DNA from 4 places in the Streptomyces sp. NPDC090083 genome. Region 3 is predicted to be linked to each of the others. Evidence: riboswitches for the same ligand, from Rfam matches in the RefSeq annotation. Region 3 holds a riboswitch; each other region holds the start of a gene.
What was found. Region 3 has a riboswitch for cobalamin ahead of ACIPTO_RS20110 (DUF4430 domain-containing protein). Riboswitches for the same ligand answer to the same signal wherever they lie in the genome.
Positions count from the first base shown of each region.

Region 1: it holds a riboswitch for cobalamin, as region 3 does, so the genes downstream of both, ACIPTO_RS17355 (CbtB domain-containing protein) here and ACIPTO_RS20110 (DUF4430 domain-containing protein) in region 3, are expected to answer to the same signal.
Region 2: it holds a riboswitch for cobalamin, as region 3 does, so the genes downstream of both, metE (5-methyltetrahydropteroyltriglutamate--homocysteine S-methyltransferase) here and ACIPTO_RS20110 (DUF4430 domain-containing protein) in region 3, are expected to answer to the same signal.
Region 4: it holds a riboswitch for cobalamin, as region 3 does, so the genes downstream of both, ACIPTO_RS17830 (CoA-acylating methylmalonate-semialdehyde dehydrogenase) here and ACIPTO_RS20110 (DUF4430 domain-containing protein) in region 3, are expected to answer to the same signal.

Region 1 is NZ_JBIVED010000004.1:476,049-478,241, forward strand. Features, by position in the region: gene ACIPTO_RS17350 (CbtA family protein) at 66-932, opposite strand; gene ACIPTO_RS17355 (CbtB domain-containing protein) at 969-1,187, opposite strand; cobalamin riboswitch at 1,221-1,382, opposite strand; gene ACIPTO_RS17360 (hypothetical protein) at 1,385-1,729, opposite strand; gene ACIPTO_RS17365 (plasmid stabilization protein) at 1,773-2,099, opposite strand.
Region 2 is NZ_JBIVED010000005.1:419,880-422,072, forward strand. Features, by position in the region: gene ACIPTO_RS21315 (SDR family oxidoreductase) at 1-320, shown strand, start outside; cobalamin riboswitch at 867-1,086, shown strand; gene metE (5-methyltetrahydropteroyltriglutamate--homocysteine S-methyltransferase) at 1,231-2,193, shown strand, end outside.
Region 3 is NZ_JBIVED010000005.1:146,774-148,966, forward strand. Features, by position in the region: gene ACIPTO_RS20105 (cobalamin-binding protein) at 1-574, shown strand, start outside; gene ACIPTO_RS20110 (DUF4430 domain-containing protein) at 593-1,081, opposite strand; cobalamin riboswitch at 1,215-1,350, opposite strand; gene ACIPTO_RS20115 (hypothetical protein) at 2,008-2,193, shown strand, end outside.
Region 4 is NZ_JBIVED010000004.1:574,829-577,021, forward strand. Features, by position in the region: gene ACIPTO_RS17830 (CoA-acylating methylmalonate-semialdehyde dehydrogenase) at 1-1,063, opposite strand, end outside; cobalamin riboswitch at 1,283-1,470, opposite strand; gene ACIPTO_RS17835 (NAD(P)-dependent oxidoreductase) at 1,541-2,193, opposite strand, start outside.

The DNA of each region.
Region 1 (2,193 bases), on a different contig from region 3:
CGGCGAAAAACGGACCGGGCGCGGTGATCTCGTCGATCACCGCGCCCGCCGTGGAGGGGAGTTGGTCACGCGGGGACGGGATCCTGCTCCGGTGAGGGAGCGTTCGCGTCCGGTCGGGCGGGGTTGAGGAGGCGCTCGGCGAGGGGAGCGAAGATCAGGCCCAGGGCCGCCCAGAGGATCAACTGCGCCGCTACCGAGTAGAAGCGGAAGCTGAAGAGCACGTCCGCCGGGAAGCCCGGATAGACGATGTTGCCCTTGGAGTCCTTCAGCGGGAGCGGGGTCTCGGTGGCCTGGTTGCCGAAGTTGGCCTTGTTGTACGAGAGATGGCCCAGCTGCGGCAGGAGCAGCATCACGATGCCGATCGCGACGACGAACGCGGCGCCCGCGAGGAGGGTCGCGTTCCAGTTGCCGTAGCGCTTCTGCAGGTACTTGCCGAGATAGACGGCGCCCGCGAGGAAGGCGATCGAGCAGACGACCATGATCAGGTACAGGGCGCTGCGCTGCTTGATGGTCTCTTCGTGGCCGATCGCGGGCGGGTTGGCCGGGTACTTCAGGAACGGCACCAGGTACATGCCGAGGAAGCCGCCGCCCGCGACGAGGAGGGCGAGGCTGCGGGCCCGGAGGCCTCCCGTGCGGCCGAGGCAGACCGTGTACGCGACGGCGAACAGGGCGCCCATCGCCATGCCGAAAAAGACCATGCCGACGCCGATGCCGACGTTGGCCTGGATGGTGCGGCTGAACAGGTCCGGGTCGGCTCCCTCGACGGGGATGCCCGCCGCCTTGTCCAGGGCGTTCTGCGCGGCGTCACGGCCGCTTTCGTAGTCGATGGCCTTCGCGATCTGCGGTTCGGCGAATATCCGCGCGAACACGAACGCGAGCAGGCCCGCCACCGCGCCGGCGAGTATGCCGCGCAGGATGAGCTTCTTTTCCATGTCGGGTTGTCCGTACGTCCAGGTGCCGGCGGAGGGTCAGTGGCAGGGGAAGCCCAGGAAGTGCCGGGCGTCGTGGACGAACTCGTGGACGTGCATGTCGTTGCCGAACACCGACACCGCACCCTGGTCCACACCGATGAAGTAGTAGACCGCCAGCGCGATCAGGGCCGTGCCGACCAGCCAGAGAATCGACTTGGACACCGGCAGGACGACCGGCGTGGACACCGGACGGGATGTGGAAATGCTGCTGCTCACAGTGAGCCCTCCTTCGGGATCGTGCGTCCCTTGCGTGTACGGGCGAGTGAGGGCTCAGTGTCTGACTCGCCTGCCACCTCTCGGCGGCGGGCTCACAGTGGCGCGACCGTGCTGGAATTCCACCAGCTTCCTTATGCCTTCACTACACGGTGAGAGTACGGCGCGTCTCTCCGCACCGTCAATCACGCCTGCGATGCTCACCGCTTGGTCGTGAGCCGCAGGTCGACCTCCTGTTCCTGGTCTCCCGACGCGGTGCCCCGCTCGTCCACGGCGAACGTGACGTTCAGGGCTTCGCGGAGCTGGTCGACGGCGACGTAGCCGCCCTGGATCGTGGCGGAGACCGAACCTTCCAACGGCAGGGGCTCGGTGGGGATCCACTCCTGCGTCGGCTCGAACTCGGCGGTCCACACGGCGGTGCGGTCACCCGGCTGTTCCTGGGGGACGTCGTCGAAGGAGCGGTCGGTGGGGAACGCGGCGCGCAGGACGCCGAAGACGGTCGCGGCGTCCTCCTTGGACGCTCCGGTGAGGGACACGGTGGCCATGGGGGTTCTCCTTGAGGTGATGCCGCGGGGGCGATCGGGCGGGTCAGCGGCCGAGGGCGCGGGCCAGTTGCTGCTTGTTCATCGACGAACGGCCGTCGATGCCGCGCTTCTTCGCCTCCGCGTACAGCTGGTCCCTCGTCGGTCCCTGCGCGCCGCGATGCGAGCGCTGGCCGCCGCGCTGCGAGGCCGACTTGGGGTCGCGGGTGGACGTCCTGCTCGCGGTCCTGGACTCACCGGCGCGGGCCCGCTCCTTGTTCACGGTGCGCGCGGCGATCTCCTTCGCCCTGCCCTCGGGGACACCTCGCTTCTCGGCACCTTCCTTGATGTGCTCGTACTGGCGCTCGCGCTTCGCGCTGGATCCTCGGGGCACGGTGCCCTCCTTCTCTCCGTACTCGGGAACGGCCTCCGGCGTGCTCGGCCGTTCTCCGGCGACTTCCCAGGTACCCGTCGTCCGCCGCTTCTCA
Region 2 (2,193 bases), 270 kb from region 3:
CGGTCGTCCTGGCCGGTGACCGGAGTTTCGACGGGCCGATCACCCTCACCGCGAGCCAGGCCGTGACCCTCGCCGACGTCGCCGCGATGGCCTCCGAGATCAGCGGCCGCGAGGTCAGGCGAGTCGTACTGGACGACGAGGAATGGATCGCGGACAAGGTCGCGGACGGCATGCCGGAGGCGATGGCACGGCGGATGCTCACCAGGTACCAGGCCGCCCGCGAAGGCCGCTTCGCCGGCGTCGACCCGCTGCTGGCCACCCTGCTCGGCCGCGAACCCCGCAGGGTCGCCGCGCAGTTGGAGGACGGCACCACCGGCTGAGGAATCGACGAAAGGCTTGCGTGGAGTCAGAGTGTTCCTTCTGCGTTCGCGATGTCGCTCCGTATCTGAACGAGCGACGAGCGACGAGCTTCAGCTCCCACTGCCCACGGAGGCGGAAGCGCTGTCGCTAGGGCACGGTGGGACGGTGCGACGGGAAGAGACTGACGGGCTACGACCGCTACGACGCTGCCGTGCAGCAGGCGTTCATCACCGTCGCCCGCCGGATCCTCTTGCCGCCATTGACAGCAGGACACTCGGCATACCGCGTACGCCCACGCCGCCTCGTCCCACCTCCCGCGCGGCGTGGGCACGGCAGCGCGGCCCTGCCGACGAGATCAGCGCCCTGGAGGGGACGGGCATGGTCGCGAGGACCGTCTGACGCGGGCGTCAACTGGGCTCACCGCGCGGAGACTTGGGACCACTGCCAGGGAAGGTGACCCCTGCGTGTGCCTGCTCCCATCAGGTCCCGTCAGGCGCCGGACCGGGCAAGACCGCTCTCCGCTCCCGAATGCTGGACTCCGCTCTTCCCTTCGCCGCGCCACCGCGTAGGCTGACCACGCAGCTGGTTCGCCCCGTCATCCAGACGGACGCGTCGCAAGAGGGAACCCGGTGAGATTCCGGGACTGCCCCGCAGCGGTGAGCGGGAACGACCGCCGTCATACGCACTGGGCCCACACAGGGCCTGGGAAGCGACGGCCAGTAGGTGTCCTCCGTACGGAGGACGTGCCCGCGAGTCCGAAGACCTGCCACCTGCCCGCACGCGAAGCATTCGCGTACGGAATTCCGGTGACCTCGTGGGCGGGTCGGCGTGCACATCGGCGGCGGACACGACACCGCTCCGATCTGACGTTCCTTCGCGCTCACGTCCCGCCACCGGGATCCAGGGAGATATCTCGCGAAGGAGATTTCCGTGACAGCGAAGTCCGCAGCCGCGGCAGCACGGTCGACCGTGTACGGCTACCCCCGCCAGGGCCAGGGCCGGGAACTGAAGAAGGCCATCGAGGGCTACTGGAAGGGCCGCGTCGACGCCGACGCCCTCCGGACCACCGCCGCAAAACTGCGCCGCGCCAACTGGCTGCATCTGACGGACGCCGGCATCGACGAAGTGCCGACCGGCGACTTCTCCTACTACGACCATGTCCTGGACACCAGCGTCATGGTCGGCGCGATCCCCGCCCGCCACCGCGCCGCCGTCGAACTCGACGCGCTGGACGGGTACTTCGCGATGGCGCGCGGCACGCAGGACGTGGCGCCGCTGGAGATGACGAAGTGGTTCGATTCGAACTACCACTACCTGGTACCCGAGTTGGGCCCCGACACCGTCTTCACCGCCGACTCCGCCAAGCAGGTCTCGGAGTTGAAGGAGGCCCTCGCCCTGGGCCTCACCGCCCGCCCGGTCCTCGTCGGTCCGATCACCTACCTCCTGCTCGCCAAGCCCGCCCCGGGTGTCGCGGCCGACTTCGAGCCGCTGACCCTCCTGGACCGGCTGCTGCCGGTGTACGCCGAGATCCTCGCCGATCTGCGCGCGGCGGGCGCGGAGTGGGTGCAACTGGACGAGCCCGCCCTCGTACAGGACCGCTCCCCCGCCGAACTGAACGCCACCATGCGCGCCTACCGCGATCTCGGGGGCCTCACCGACCGGCCGCAGATCCTGGTCGCCTCCTACTTCGACCGGCTCGGTGACGCCCTGCACGTCCTCGCCAAGGCGCCGGTGGAGGGGCTCGCCCTCGACTTCACCGAGGCCGCTGCCGCCAACCTGGACGACCTGGCCGCGGCGGGCGGACTCCCGGGCAAGCGGCTCGTCGCCGGCGTCGTCAACGGCCGCAACATCTGGATCAACGACCTCCAGAAGTCACTGTCCACACTCGGCACC
Region 3 (2,193 bases):
GGACACCCGCGTACTGAGCCTGGAGCCACGCACCCTGGACGACGTGCTGGACTGTCTGGTCACGGTCGGTGAGCTGCTCGGCGTGCGGGCGCACGCGGAGCAGCGGCGGGCCGAGCTGCGGACGCGGCTGGACCACGTCCGCGCCTCGGTCGCCGGACGGTCCCGTCCCCGGGTCGTGGCGATCGAGTGGCTCGACCCGCTGTGGCCCGCCGGACACTGGGTGCCCGAGCAGATCGCGGCGGCCGGGGGCGAGGCGCTGCTCGCCGCGCCGGGCGAACACACCAAGTCCATGACGTGGGAGGCGGTGCGGGCCGCACGACCGGACGTGGTGCTCGTCCTGCCGTGCGGCTTCCCGCCCGAACGGACCCTGCGAGAGGCGGAGTTGCTGACCGCGCTGCCGGGCTGGGCGGAACTGCCCGCCGTGCGCGACAGCCGGGTCTGGGTGCTGGACGGACCGTCCTATTTCAACCGCCCGGGGCCGCGCGTGGTGCGCGGCGCGGAGGTGCTGGCCCACGTCCTGCACGGGGTGCGGACCGGAAAGCCGGTCACGGCCTCCGAGGCCCGCGCCCTGTGACCCTCGCAACCCCTCTGCTCAGAAGGCGGTCCAGGTGAAGGCCACCTTGTCGCCGGCGTTCAGCTTGAACTGGCAGCCGCCGACCGGTGTGGGCGTGCCGTTGACGGAGATGTTCCAGTAGGCACTGGCGCCGCCGCTGACGTTCTTGATGGTGTCGACCGAGTAGTCGTCGAACGAGGCGTACCAGGTGCCGTCCCACGTGAAGTGATGCTTGCGGGCGGCGTCGTCGAGCGCGGCCGTCGGGGTCGGGACGGCGCTGGGGTTCGCGCCGCCGTTCGTCCCGTCGCAGTGGTGAGTGCCGCCGGTCGCGGTCGTCACGTCGTGCCCCTTGGTTCTGATCCTCCCCTTGTAGAGGAGCCCGTCCGGCCCCTGCACGGTCACGCTCACCCGGACCGGGGCGTTGGCGCCGCCGACCGCCTCCGGCTGGGCGACGGCCGGGGCGGAGACGAGGGCGAGGCCGAGGGTCGTGGTGGCGATCAGGACGCGGCGTGCGGATGTACGGCGCAAGGTCGGTGCCTTCCTGGCGTGGGCGGCCCGCGACCCGGCACCGAGCGGGCCGCGCACGGAACAGGCCGGTGAAGACCGGCCGGTGTCGGCGGACCAGGGCTCTCGGCTTCGCGCTGCGGACCATGACAGTGGGAAGCGGTACACAGTGCACGCCGGGTTCCCCGACTCACGGCCCGGACGGGCCGCACACGGTTGCAGGTCAGCGCCGGATTCACACCGGCTTCCCCCGGTCGCACACGGATGGTGCGGGTGTTGCCTTGCACGTGCTGAAACCACCGCATCCTAGGGCCAGTTGACGGACCGGCACCAGGACCGGTTCGGACGTCGGTGTCCTGGACGGACAGTCGGCCGGAACGTCAACGGGAGCAGGGCTGGGGCAATCCCGAACGCACGCGTGTTTGCTCGCCCTCGCCGAGGATCACGACATGAGTGCCGGTGGCGAGTTCGTCGGTGACTGGTACAACCACGCGCCCTTTCGGGCGATCATCACCTCGGCCCCGCGCCGCCAGCACGCCCCAACAAGATCCCGCTACGAGCTCTTGGGTTGACTTCTATAGATTCCGGTTCACGAAAAGGCCGTTTGTGAATGATTCGGTGAAGCGTTTTGGCAGCTGTACGCCAAATTCGACCACTTGCATCGGAGGCCACAAAGGAAGGGCCGACGCCGTTACGGTTCCTGAGAGTTGACAGATCCAGCAAGCTTCAAGCCAAGTGGACCCGCCGGAACAAGGGGTGAATTCATGCGTCAGGTGGCGATGTGGTGCGCCGGGGGCGCCATGTTCTCGGTCGTTCTCCTGGCGGGATGCGGCAGGTCTGACTCACCCTCACTGTCCTCGTCATCGTCCCCACCTCCCTCTCCCAGTTGGTCCTCATCGGTCTCCTCTGCCTCTGCTCCTTCCGGGTCTTCCGCCTCCGCATCGGTTCCCGTGGATGCCGAGCCCGATCCTCCGGCGGCCACGGTCCCGACGGGATCCGTTCCTGCGGAGCTCGTGGGCGAATGGGACGGCGACGGCACGGCCGTTCGCTTCGACAAGATCAGGTTCGGTGCCGACGGCAGCGTTGCTCTGCTGTTCAACAACGGTGGGACATTCGAAGGAACCGCCGTCGCCGAG
Region 4 (2,193 bases), on a different contig from region 3:
CGGCGCCCTCGGCCACGCCCAGATCGACGTACGACCGCACCCGTTCCACGGCGTCCGGTCCGACGAGGGGGCCGAAGTCTGCCTCGGGATCGTCGCTGCGGCCGATGCGCAGCGAGCCGATGCGTTCCCTGAGGCGGGCCACGAGCGCGTCGGCGGTGGCCTCGCCGACCGGGACGGCGACGGAGATCGCCATGCAGCGCTCCCCCGCCGAGCCGTATCCGGCGCCGATCAGGGCGTCGACGGCCTGGTCGAGGTCGGCGTCGGGCATCACGATCATGTGGTTCTTGGCGCCGCCGAAGCACTGGGCGCGTTTGCCGTGGGCGGCGGCGGTCGCGTAGACGTGCGCGGCGACCGGGGTGGAGCCGACGAAGCCGAGGGCGGCGACACGGGGGTCTTCGAGGAGGGTGTCGACGGCTTCCCGCGCGCCGTTGACCACGTTCAGGACGCCGGGCGGCAGGCCCGCCTCCAGGAAGAGTTCGGCGAGCCGGAGCGGGACGGACGGGTCGCGTTCGGAGGGCTTGAGGATGACGGCGTTCCCACAGGCCAGTGCGGGGGCGGCCTGCCAGAGCGGGATCATCGCGGGGAAGTTGAACGGGGTGATCCCGGCGACGACTCCCAGCGGCGCGCGCAGGGAGTGGACGTCGATGCCGGTACCGGCGTTGTCGGTGAACTCGCCCTTGAGCAGGTGCGGGATACCGGCCGCGAACTCGACCACTTCCAGGCCGCGTTGGAGGTCTCCGTGCGCGTCGGCGACGGTCTTGCCGTGCTCGGAGGACAGCAGCCGGGCCAGTGACTCCTGCTCTCCTTCGACGAGTTGGAGGAAGCGCAGGAGGACGCGGGCGCGGCGCTGCGGATTCCACTCGCCCCACTCGCGCTGGGCGTGGACGGCGTCGGCGACGGCCGCCTCGGTCTCGGCGCGGTTCGCCAGGGGCACGAGTGCCTGGACCTCGCCGGTGTTGGGGTCGTACACGTCGCCGTAGGACCCGGAGGTGCCGGGGACGTGCTTGCCGCCGATGAAATGGGTCAACTCGCGCACGGGGGCGCGGTCTTGTGCACGGACCATGACTGCCTGCTCTCGTCAGGTGGGTCCAGGGAGGCACGCTCGCCACCGGCACGGGCGCCGGGAGGCGCACGTGTGCGGGGATTGCGCGGGATCGCGTATGGCGCGGGGCCGTCAGCTCATGACGGTGCGATGTTCGTCAGGTTCGCCGGCCGAAAGCGGGCGCCTGCCGGGATCGTGAACGCATACCGGTGCCATGCGTGTCTGCTCCATCCTCGTGGACAACACGGAACACACCGCGGCCGGTATCCTGACTCCCGGATCAGCGCGCGCCGCCCGCCTTCCCGACATCCAGCTCGTCAGTGGCGTCCTGCTCGACGGCGAACTCCCCGGTCACAGTGGCGGGACCGTGCCGGATTCACACCGGCTTCCCTGCACCGCGGACCTTGGCCACGAATATATAGTTGGACGTCCTAGTAAATCCAGTCCCGGCGACCGATCGGCACCGGGTCGAGCGCGTGACGGGGAGTGCGAGGGGGACTAGCCCCGCGCCGCCTCCTCGGTTCTGGCCTCGATCGCGTGCAGGACGGCCACCATGTCCTCGGCGCCGTGGCCCTGCGCGACGGTCTCGCCGTAGAGGGCATGGCAGATGTCGAGGAGCGGTGAGGCGAGGCCGGCCTCGCGGGCGGCGTCCGCAATCAGCCGGTTGTTCTTCAGTACGTCCGCCGCCGCGGCCTGGACGGTGAAGTCGCGGGTCACCAGCTTGGGCCCCTTGACCCGGGAGACGGAGCTGGCCATCGGTCCCGCGTCCAGCACGTCCCGGAGCAGGCGCTGGTCGAGCCCGTGCCGGTCCGCGAAGTGGAACGCCTCGGCCAGTCCGGTGACGAGCGTGATCAGGAACAGGTTCACCGAGAACTTCATCAGCAGGGCACCCGGTACCGCTCCGCAGCCGAACGTCTCCTGGCAGACGGGCGCGAGCAGCGGCCGTACGGCGTCCACCGCGTCGGCGTCCCCGGCCAGCATGCCCACCAACTGCCCCTGCTCGGCGGGGACTCGGGACCCGGAGACCGGCGCCTCGACGTATCTCCCGCCGGCGGCGCGGATGTCGTCCTGGAGGCCGGCCGAGTACTCGGCGGAGGTCGTGCCCATGTGGACGACGGTGTGTCCGGCGACCCGGGCGGCGAAGCCCGGGG